3 regions of the Holzapfeliella sp. JNUCC 80 genome follow, and region 2 is predicted to be linked to each of the others. Evidence: riboswitches for the same ligand, from Rfam matches in the RefSeq annotation. Region 2 holds a riboswitch; each other region holds the start of a gene.
What was found. A riboswitch is a leader RNA that binds a small molecule or an ion and turns the genes downstream of it on or off. The one in region 2 is predicted to bind lysine.
Positions count from the first base shown of each region.

Region 1: linked by a shared signal. The riboswitch ahead of lysA (diaminopimelate decarboxylase) and the one ahead of JNUCC80_RS03815 (aminotransferase class I/II-fold pyridoxal phosphate-dependent enzyme) in region 2 are both predicted to bind lysine.
Region 3: linked by a shared signal. The riboswitch ahead of JNUCC80_RS00340 (ABC transporter permease subunit) and the one ahead of JNUCC80_RS03815 (aminotransferase class I/II-fold pyridoxal phosphate-dependent enzyme) in region 2 are both predicted to bind lysine.

Region 1 covers NZ_CM132205.1:429,700-432,984, forward strand. The annotation lists gene JNUCC80_RS02170 (aspartate kinase) at 1-1,280, opposite strand, end outside; lysine riboswitch at 1,481-1,656, shown strand; gene lysA (diaminopimelate decarboxylase) at 1,754-3,058, shown strand; gene dapD (2,3,4,5-tetrahydropyridine-2,6-dicarboxylate N-acetyltransferase) at 3,081-3,285, shown strand, end outside.
Region 2 covers NZ_CM132205.1:754,217-757,501, reverse strand. The annotation lists gene JNUCC80_RS03820 (YeiH family protein) at 1-827, shown strand, start outside; lysine riboswitch at 904-1,083, shown strand; gene JNUCC80_RS03815 (aminotransferase class I/II-fold pyridoxal phosphate-dependent enzyme) at 1,200-2,384, shown strand; gene ppcA (phosphoenolpyruvate carboxylase) at 2,441-3,285, shown strand, end outside.
Region 3 covers NZ_CM132205.1:65,450-68,734, forward strand. The annotation lists gene JNUCC80_RS00340 (ABC transporter permease subunit) at 1-1,433, opposite strand, end outside; lysine riboswitch at 1,530-1,704, opposite strand; gene JNUCC80_RS00345 (NAD(P)H-dependent oxidoreductase) at 1,774-2,472, shown strand; gene JNUCC80_RS00350 (hypothetical protein) at 2,462-2,635, shown strand; gene JNUCC80_RS00355 (aldo/keto reductase) at 2,671-3,285, opposite strand, start outside.

The DNA of each region.
Region 1 (3,285 bases), 320 kb from region 2:
GAAATTCTTGAGGCACCTTGATTAATCATATGAATGCCAATATTATTTTGAGCCAGTGGTGAAATGACACGATCTAAGACACCAATGTTATCTTTCATACCTTCACCAACAACCATGATAATGGCGTAATCATTAATCCATTGCATTTCGTCTGGTTGAAGAGTGTTTTTAATCTCTTGACAAAGTTGTTTGATTTTAAGGTCTGTAAGCTGGCTTTTATCAAAGATAATTGTCAAATCATCGATACCTGAAGGCATATGCTCATAAGAAACATTATAGCGATATAAAATCTCTAGCAATTTTAATGTGAAGCCAACTTCTTTATTAAGTAGGTAACGGTGGAGGTATAAAGCAGCAAAACGATCAGAACTAGCTACACCTGTTATTAAATGTTCTGGCTCAAAATCATTTTCAGGAACAATAAGTGTGCCCGGTAAATCAGGATGGTTAGTGTTTTTAACATTAATAGTAATTTCAGCTTCAATTGCTGGGATAATGGCTTCATCATGGAATACTGAAAATCCAGCGTAAGAGAGTTCACGTAATTCACGATAAGTCATTTTATTAATGGCATATGGATTTTTGACAGTATTAGGGTTTGCTGCATAAATTGCATCAACATCTGTGAAATTTTCATAGCAGCTGGCATTGAAGCCTTTTGACAAGATAGCACCTGTAATATCTGAGCCACCACGTGAAAAAGTGGCGATTTTATTGTCTTTAGTGATGCCAAAGAATCCAGGTACAATTAAAAGCTCATCACCAACATCAATTGATTTAATGTTGTCGTAAGTTTCATCTAAAACTTGTGCGTTATTAGCTGAATCACTAACATAAAATCCAAATTTTTCCGGATCTAGAAATCGAGCTTTAAGTCCTAGATGGTTCAGAATCAACGTTATTAGCTTTGCGTTTAATCGTTCACCATGAGCTTTAAAACAAGCCATTAGATAGTCGTTGTTTTCGAATTTTTCATGCTTTAAGTTTTCGATTTTTTCTTTAATGCTTTGCAATTCTTCTTCTTCTAAATCAAAGTGGTTTGCGATTTCAACGTAGCGGTTGAATAGCTGTTCAGTGATTGATTCAGTAGGCTTTTTTTCGATTGTAAGTGTAGCGTATTTGATTAATAAATCTGTAACTTTCGTATCAGAAGCACTTCTTTTTCCTGGGGCTGAAGTCACAACAACTTTGCGACTTGAATCTTGTTTTAAAATATTAATAACTTTCTCAAACTGTTGTCCTGAAGCTAGCGAGCTTCCGCCAAATTTAACTACTTTCATAAAAATTCCCCTTTAGCTTTCTTTTCAAATGATAAGTAAATTAAATTTAACATGCCTATTTTAAATTTCAACACCCAAATCCGACTAATACATGTTGTTTTAAAGGTCAATATATGGAAATAAATAAAAATAAAAAAATTTTTAAAAAATAATTAACCTAAGGGTTTGACTTTTGATTGGTTTTATTATAATATTTTAATCACATCGAAGAGGTTGCAACTAACATTATTAGAAATAACTAGTCTTCTGTTAAGACAATCATGTTATTTTGAAAGGGGAAGTTGCCGAAGCTAGTACTTAAGCAGATAAGTATCGGCTGGGACATGATTGAACAAGTCATGGACTGTCGCAGTAATTGCGGAGAGCTATCGACAAACGAACAATCATGATGAATGTGAAACTTTCAAAGGGTTCTTTTGTTATTTTAGATAGCAGAAGAACCCTTTTTATATAGTCTTGGAGGAATTTTCGTTATGGAACATAATTTTAATTTAGTCACAAATGCGAATCATCATTTAGAAATAGGCGGAATCGATACTGTTGATTTGGTTCAAAAATATCAGACGCCATTAGTTGTTTATGATATTTCAAAAATCAAACAACAAATTGCAGGATTCAAATCGGTTTTTGAGCAAAACGATGTTGAATATGAAATTAGTTATGCTAGCAAGGCATTTTCATGTTTAGCCTTATATGAATTGATGCAAAAAGAAAATCTACATCTGGATGTAGTATCTGGTGGCGAATTATTCACCGCGCAACAAGCTGGATTTGATTTATCAAAAATTAGTTTTCATGGCAATAATAAATCATTTGATGAAATCAAAATGGCTGTCGATGCGGGTGTAGGTGTTATCGTCCTTGATAACTTTCATGAGATTGAATTGCTATCGTCTTACTTGATTGATACCCAGCAACAAGCTGATGTGATGTTGAGAATCACACCCGGAATATCAGCACATACACATGACTATATTCAAACTGGTCAAGAAGACAGTAAATTTGGCTTTGATTTAAATTCTGGTCAAGCTGAAGAAGCTTTGACAACGGTTTTAAACAATCCTAACTTGACTATGAAAGGATTCCATTCACATATTGGATCACAAATATTTGAAGTTAACGGTTTTGAAATGGCAGCTGAAAAGCTAATTGATTTAGCCAATGATTGGTATCAAAAATACAGCTATCAACCCGATGTAATTAATGTCGGTGGTGGTTTTGGAATTGCTTACACAAATGACGATAAACCGCTAGCACCTGAGGTATTTGTTGATGCAATCATCAAAAAAATCAAAGAAAAAACAGCAGATTTTGGTTTAAAAATGCCAGCGATTTGGATAGAACCTGGAAGATCGATTGTAGGACCTGCAGGTTATAACTTATATACAATCGGTTCTCGTAAAGAAATCCCAGGAAAATCTGCTTATGTGAGTGTTGATGGTGGTATGGGAGACAATATTCGACCAGCACTTTACCAAGCAGAATATGAAGCTGTAATTGCTAATAAAATGGATCAAGAACCAGTAGAAAATGTCCGTGTGGCAGGTAAATATTGCGAATCAGGAGACATTTTGATTCAAAAAGCAGCTTTTCCAAAAACACAACCGGGTGATATTGTTGCAATGATTAATACGGGTGCTTATGGTTACTCAATGGCATCAAATTATAATCGTAATTTAAAACCCGCAGTTGTTTTTGTTGAAAACGGAAAAGATAACTTAGCAATTAAAAGACAAAGTTACCAAGACTTAATCAAATTAGAAAACAGTTTATATTAATTATCAAAAAGGAGACTATATAATGGAAAGAAAAAGCGCACAAGAAATTATTAACTTTATTGGAAATGCCGAAAAACAAACACCTGTTAAGGTTTATATCAAGGGACAATTAAGTGAGATTGATTTTCCAAACACAATTAAAGCTTTTGTAGAATCAAAAACAGGAACATTATTTGGTAACTGGGCTGATGTTGAACAAGTCTTAGCTGATAATCAATCTTTAATTA
Region 2 (3,285 bases):
AATGGTCAGAAAAATACCCTATTGAAATCGGAATTGCACTGCTCGGGTTAACCGTAACACTTAAAACCATAGAATCATTGGGAATTAATGGGATTTTATTTATTGTGTTACAGATGGTGTTGACTATTATTGTAGCGATTGTGCTAGGGAAAAGAGTCTTTAAGGTATCGAAAAAATCGTCGCTTTTAATGGCTGCAGGTAATGCCGTATGTGGATCAAGTGCAATAGCGGCTGTGTCGCCAGAAATCAAAGCAAACGATGATGAAAGACGGACTGCAGTAGCAACAGTTAGTTTGGTCGGAATTGTCTTATTAATTGTTTTGCCAATCATTGGGCCTGTTGTGCTCGGTAAGCAAGACTTACTTTTAGGTGCATTAATTGGAGGAACTGTCCAATCTGTGGGACAAGTTGTGGGGACAGCTTCCTTAATTAATCAAGATGTTACGACATATGCGACATTGTTCAAAATGTTGCGAGTGATTTTGCTATCAGTAGTTGTCATTAGTTTTGCAAGAATGGCTCAGGGAGCAAGCCAAAAAGAGCCACAAGCCAAAAAGTCAGTTAAGCAATACATTAAAGTACCTTGGTTTATTTTAGTGTTTGTTATTTTTATTTTGATTAATAGTTATGTTAGTTTGCCAACGCAATTAACGCATACTGCAAAAGAATTGACCGGTTTCTTTGGTATTATTAACCTTGCAGGTATCGGGCTAAACTTGAAGTTAAAAACAATTAAAGATTCTGGTAGTCGTTTCTTGGGCTATGGGCTGTTGATTAGTTTAGTGCAAGTTGTCGGAGCAATTATCTTAATTAAGTTACTATTCTAATTACTTATTATTAGTAAAAAATTAAACAAAAATGAAATACAAGGTTGAATTACACAAAAAAATAACTTATAGTTAATTTAGTAGAAGAGGTCGCAGTTGACAATAGCTAGATAACTCGCTATCACAATAGCATTAGTTACTCTAGTGAGGGGATATTGCCGAAACGTCAAAGAGTTGTGACGATTTGATGTTGGGGTATGGTTGAACAAATCATAAACTGTCATAAGCATAAAACTTATGGAGCGCTATCGACAAATTGATATCTAAGACGGTTTAGATTCTTTTGTCTGCCCAGACAAAGGAATCTTTTTTTGTCTAATATTTTAAATAGCCACTCTTCTGAATAATAATTTACGGAAATAGGAGACTGTTATGCCAGATTTATCGTCAAAATTAAGTGAAACGTATAACGAAAAATTAGACTTAGTTAATCCATCAGGGATTAGAAGCTTTGATCAAAAAATCTCAGCTATCCAAGATATTGTAAAACTAACAATTGGAGAGCCTGATTTAGATACACCCGAACATATTAAAAATGCTGCAGTAGAAAGCATTCAAAATAATGATTCTCACTACTCAGCTCAAACAGGTAAATTAGAGCTTAGAAAAGCAGTTTCTGATTATTTAAAGCGTCAACAAGGTTTAAATTATAATCCAGAAGATGAAATAATCGTGACAATTGGTGCAACAGAAGCAATTTATGCCACTTTTGAAACGATGTTAAATCCAGGTGATAAAGTGATTGTGCCAACACCGACATTTGCACTTTATTTTCCTATTATCGAGTTGCTAGGTGCACATCCAATTATGGTTGACACCTCACAAACAGGCTTTCAATTAACACCTGAAAAATTGGAAGAAGTGATTAAAGAAGAAGGGCCTTCAGTTAAAGCAGTTTTACTTAATTATCCAAGTAATCCAACAGGGGTTGAATACGATAAAGAAACCGTTACGGCTCTAGCGCAAGTTATTGAACAGCATGATATTTTTGTTGTTACAGATGAGATTTACTGTGAATTAACTTATGACGTTGATCATTTTTCAATTGCTAAGTTATTGCCTCAACAATCCATTTACATTAATGGATTATCTAAATCTCACGCTATGACAGGATATCGAATTGGTTACGTTTGTGGACCGAGAGAATTCATGTCAAAAGTTGCTAAAGTGCATGCTTTCATGGTGACTTCACCATCTAATCCTGCCCAAGTTGCAGCAACAGAAGCGCTTAATCATGGTGATAATGATGCGATTGAAATGCGTAAAATCTATCAAAAGCGTCGTGACTTAATTGTTGATGAATTAACAAGTATGAACTTTGAGATGGCTAAGCCTCATGGTGCGTTTTATCTACTTGCTAAAATTCCAGCATCATGTACACAAGATTCTTACCAGTTCGCACTAGAATTAGCTGAACAAGCAAAAGTTGGTGTCATACCTGGAAGTGCATTTGGTAAAGGTGGACAAGGCTATATTCGTTTTTCATATGCAGCTTCTGAAGCTGATATTCAGCTAGCGATGGATCGTATTCGTGATTACCTTAAAACAGTCAGATAACTAGTAATTAAAATCAGGAGGACAATCAATTGACAGACAGAATGATACCAAACGTAATGGGAACTCAACATCCAGATAACGCTAACATTCCGTTCTTTAAAAAGCATCATAATCCATTTGTTTCAGCTTTTGAAGAAATCGATGAAGCTTATGCTAACTTTTCAACTTTAGATGCCGATGAATACATGTGGGACTGGGAAGGAAAGCATGCTGATTCTTCTGTTATTAGCCGTTTGTATACTAAACAATACGACTATTTCAAAAACCATGAACTTGGTGACGATAAATTTTTAACGTTTAGATTACCTAACATTTGGGAAGAAAAAGGTTATAGTTTAATGCAAGCTATGACAACTATGATGCTGGCAGAAGATTTTGCAGACGATTTAAAATTTAAAAAACGTCCGCTATTTGAAGCGGTTCTGCCAATGACGAAAAGTGCAGATCAACTGATTGCTATGGAAGATAAGTTTGCATCACTTGCACAATTCAAGAATAAAGAATTTGAAAATACACATCCTAATAGCGACCAACTCCAAATGATTCCACTATTTGAAAGTTTTGAAGCGCAGCTAGATGCTCCTGAAATTTTAAAAGAGTATATGGCGATGTACAAAAAACACTTTAACCGCCCAATTGAGTATTTACGTGTTTTCTTAGCAGGTTCTGATTCTGCGCTTTCAAATGGATTTTTAAACAGTATTATTGGAAACAAGCTAGCATTATCCAGACTAGGTGCATTTTCAAAAGAAAGTGGTGTACCAGTTTATCCAATTGCTGGGGTAGGAAGTACAATCTTTAGAGGGGGACTTTCTCCTCAATCTGTTGATCGTTACCTTGAGGAATTCCCAGGACTTAAAACAGCAACTGTTCAATCGGCCTTTCGTTATGATTATCCAAT
Region 3 (3,285 bases), 480 kb from region 2:
TGGAAGTTTTGTCCAGCAATTGTTGAACCTGTGAAGAATAGTTCAGAAACTGAGATGATGCTCAAGACGGAAGTATCTTTGATGTTAACGATGAATTCGTTAGCAACAGAAGGTAAACTGTTACGAACAGCTTGAGGGAGAATGATTTTTCTCATTCGTTGGAAGTGATTCATTCCTAAAGCACTTGCAGCTTCAAATTGTCCTTCATCAGTTGAAATAATCCCACTACGGATGATTTCAGAAAGGTAAGCCCCTGTGTTAATTGAAACAACAATTAAAGCAGCTAAAGTACGGTCTAAGTTAAGCCCAAACATTTGAGCAGCACCGTAGTAGAATACAGCAGCTTGCACAATCATCGGTGTTCCACGGAACAGTTCGATATAAACAGAAGCTAAGAAACTAGCAACTCTAGTTGCCCAGCGTTTACCACGTGTTTTAGCAAGTGGAATGGTTCTGATAATTCCAACTAACAATCCAATAAAGAAGCCAACGATGGTTCCGATTAATGAGATGAAAACAGTCATACCAGTTCCACGAAGTAACATACCACCATATTGTTGCCAAATATTGATAAACCAGTTACCTTCAGTAGCAGGTTTTGGTTGGTTGTGGATAGCATCTGTCATCATTTTGTCACGTTCATTTTCTGGAACAGTTGCTAGAATTTCGTTAACTTTTTCAAGGTTTGGATCACCTTTGCGTAACCCAATCGCACTTTGTGTTTCTGAAGGGTCTAGGTGGAATCCTTTTCCAGGAGCAAAGTCAATCATTTTAAGGTTAGGGTTAGCACTAGATACGCTAATTCCTTCTGATTTTTCGGAAACATAACCATCAATAGTTTTTGATTCAAGTGACACACGCATTGCTGAAAAGTCTTTCATAGCGGGTTCTTTGATGGCACCTTGAATTTGTTCGATAGCATCATAATGGAAAGTTCCCAGTTGTCCTGTGATTTTAGCACCATTAAAGTCAGCTAAGTTAGTTGCGTTAGCGTATTTGCCAGTACTATTCACAACCATTACAATATTTGAGGTGTAGTAAGCGTTTGTAAAGTCAATAGCTTGGCGACGTTCAGGTGTTGGTGACATACCAGCAATAATCATGTCGATTTTGCCTGAAGTCAAGGAAGGCAGTAGGCCATCCCATTGTGTTTTAACCGCGACAACGTTCTTTTTGCCAAGTCCTGCGGCAATTTTTTTAGCCATTTGAACATCATATCCATTGGCATATAATGATTCTCCATCAATTTTGATGGCCCCATTTGAATCATCTTGTTGTGTCCAGTTGTAAGGTGGATAATTGGCTTCCATCCCTACACGTAAAGTATCACTTTCTTCAGCGTGAACTTGATTAGTTGAAAATCCGGCTAATCCAAGAAGCATCACAATAGCGGAAAAGAAAGTTAAAAGCGGGTTAGCTTTCAAATTTTTCATAAAATTACTCCTTCATGTTTTAATTTAACACAATAAAAAAAACCTTTAATTAATAAAGGTTTTGAGGCATTATGAAATAAATTACTGATTATTAAATAACATAATAGCACTCCTCAGATAGACTGAGACAGTTCTAGTCGTTTGCCGACTAGACCCAGAAGACTTGTTGTGTAGGCAACAAGCTTTCTTCGGCGATGATCCTGCCTTAGTTGGTCTTTGTGAACTACACACTCGCAACTAATTAGTGATGACCGCAACCTCTATTGCATTTCTTATTAAATTTACCTACATATGATACCCTTAGAATAGTTTATTGTCAACGAAAACCAGGAGGAAGCCGATGAAAGTTCAGATTTTCATTTCCCATCCAGATGTTAATAATTCTGTTACACAACAATTTTTCAAATCAACACTAGCTTTAGCGGATGCTGAAGTTGAGGTAACTGTATTAGATGAAGAAATGATGCAAAACCAACAATTTAATATTAAGCAACATCAAGAAAAGATTTTAGCTGCTGATCACGTTATTTTCCAATTTCCATTATATTGGTATTCAGCACCTTACTCACTTAAAAAATGGCAAGATGATGTTTTTACAAATCAGTTTGTCAATGAGTTAACCCATCTTAACCATCTCAAACAAAAAAGCTTGTCTTTGGTGATTAATACAGGACAGCCACAAAAAGATTTTCAACCTGGACAAAAATCGCAATTTAGTTTGAACGAAATTCTCAGACCTTACCAGGTTTTTGCTAATGAGTTAGGTTTTACTTATTTAACCCCATTTATTGTGTATCAGTTTGCTTATTTAAATGAACAACAACTCTACCAATTGTTAGTTGGTTACTTAATTCATGTGGAATTGATTAAACCAAGTTTTGTGGATAAGGGTCAATTTTTACTTAACAAAATTAGACAAAATATTAACTTAAACGACAATATTCAGTTGCAGGCTGTTGTTGATACGATAGATGAACAATTGACTGATTACAAAGATCTAAGAGACGCACTAGATGAGGTGAAGGACAATGAAGAATGATTGGATGAAGGCCATTATTGAAGAGGCCTCAAAAAGCGAAAATAATTATGAAAAACGTGCATTGTTGAGTTATCTCGATCAATTTCAACATCAACTAGAAGTTCGCCATGATTTAGCAGAAGGGGAACTTGATGGTAGATTGTGGAACCATGAACAATGGTAAACAAAAAAGACTGACAATTGTCAGTCTTTTTTTGATTAGTCGCCCCATTCTTCAACAGCTTCGTTGATTGAGCCGCCTTCCCATGAAAAGTCGTTGTACCAAAGTGAACGTTTTTCTTGGTTCATGCTGTATAATTTTTGCATATCTTGAGCAGATAATTCAAAGTCAAAGATGTCAGCATTTTGTTGGATACGTTCTTCATGAACAGATTTAGGGATTGTGATAATACCGCTTTGGAAGTTCCAACGTAGAACAACTTGAGCAATTGTTTTGTTGTATTTATCAGCAATTTTTTGTAGTTCAGGATCAGTTAGAACAGCGCCACCGCCAAGAGGTGACCAAGCTTGTAAATGAATACCATGTTGTTGGTTGAATGCTAAAATATCACGTTCTTGAATTAGTGGATTGTATTCCATTTGGTTAACAGCTGGAATAATCGTAGCGTGATCAAGCAAGTTTTGCATACGTTCGTTGTCAAAGTTTGACACACCAATTGCACGAGCTTTACCAGCTTTGTAGATTTCTTCAACTGCACGCCATGTATCCACGTATTTACCAGTTACAGGCCAGTGAACAAGTAGTAAATCAACGTAGTCAGTTTGTAGACGTTCTAATTGACCATCGATTGCGTCAAGTGTTTCTTGGTAACC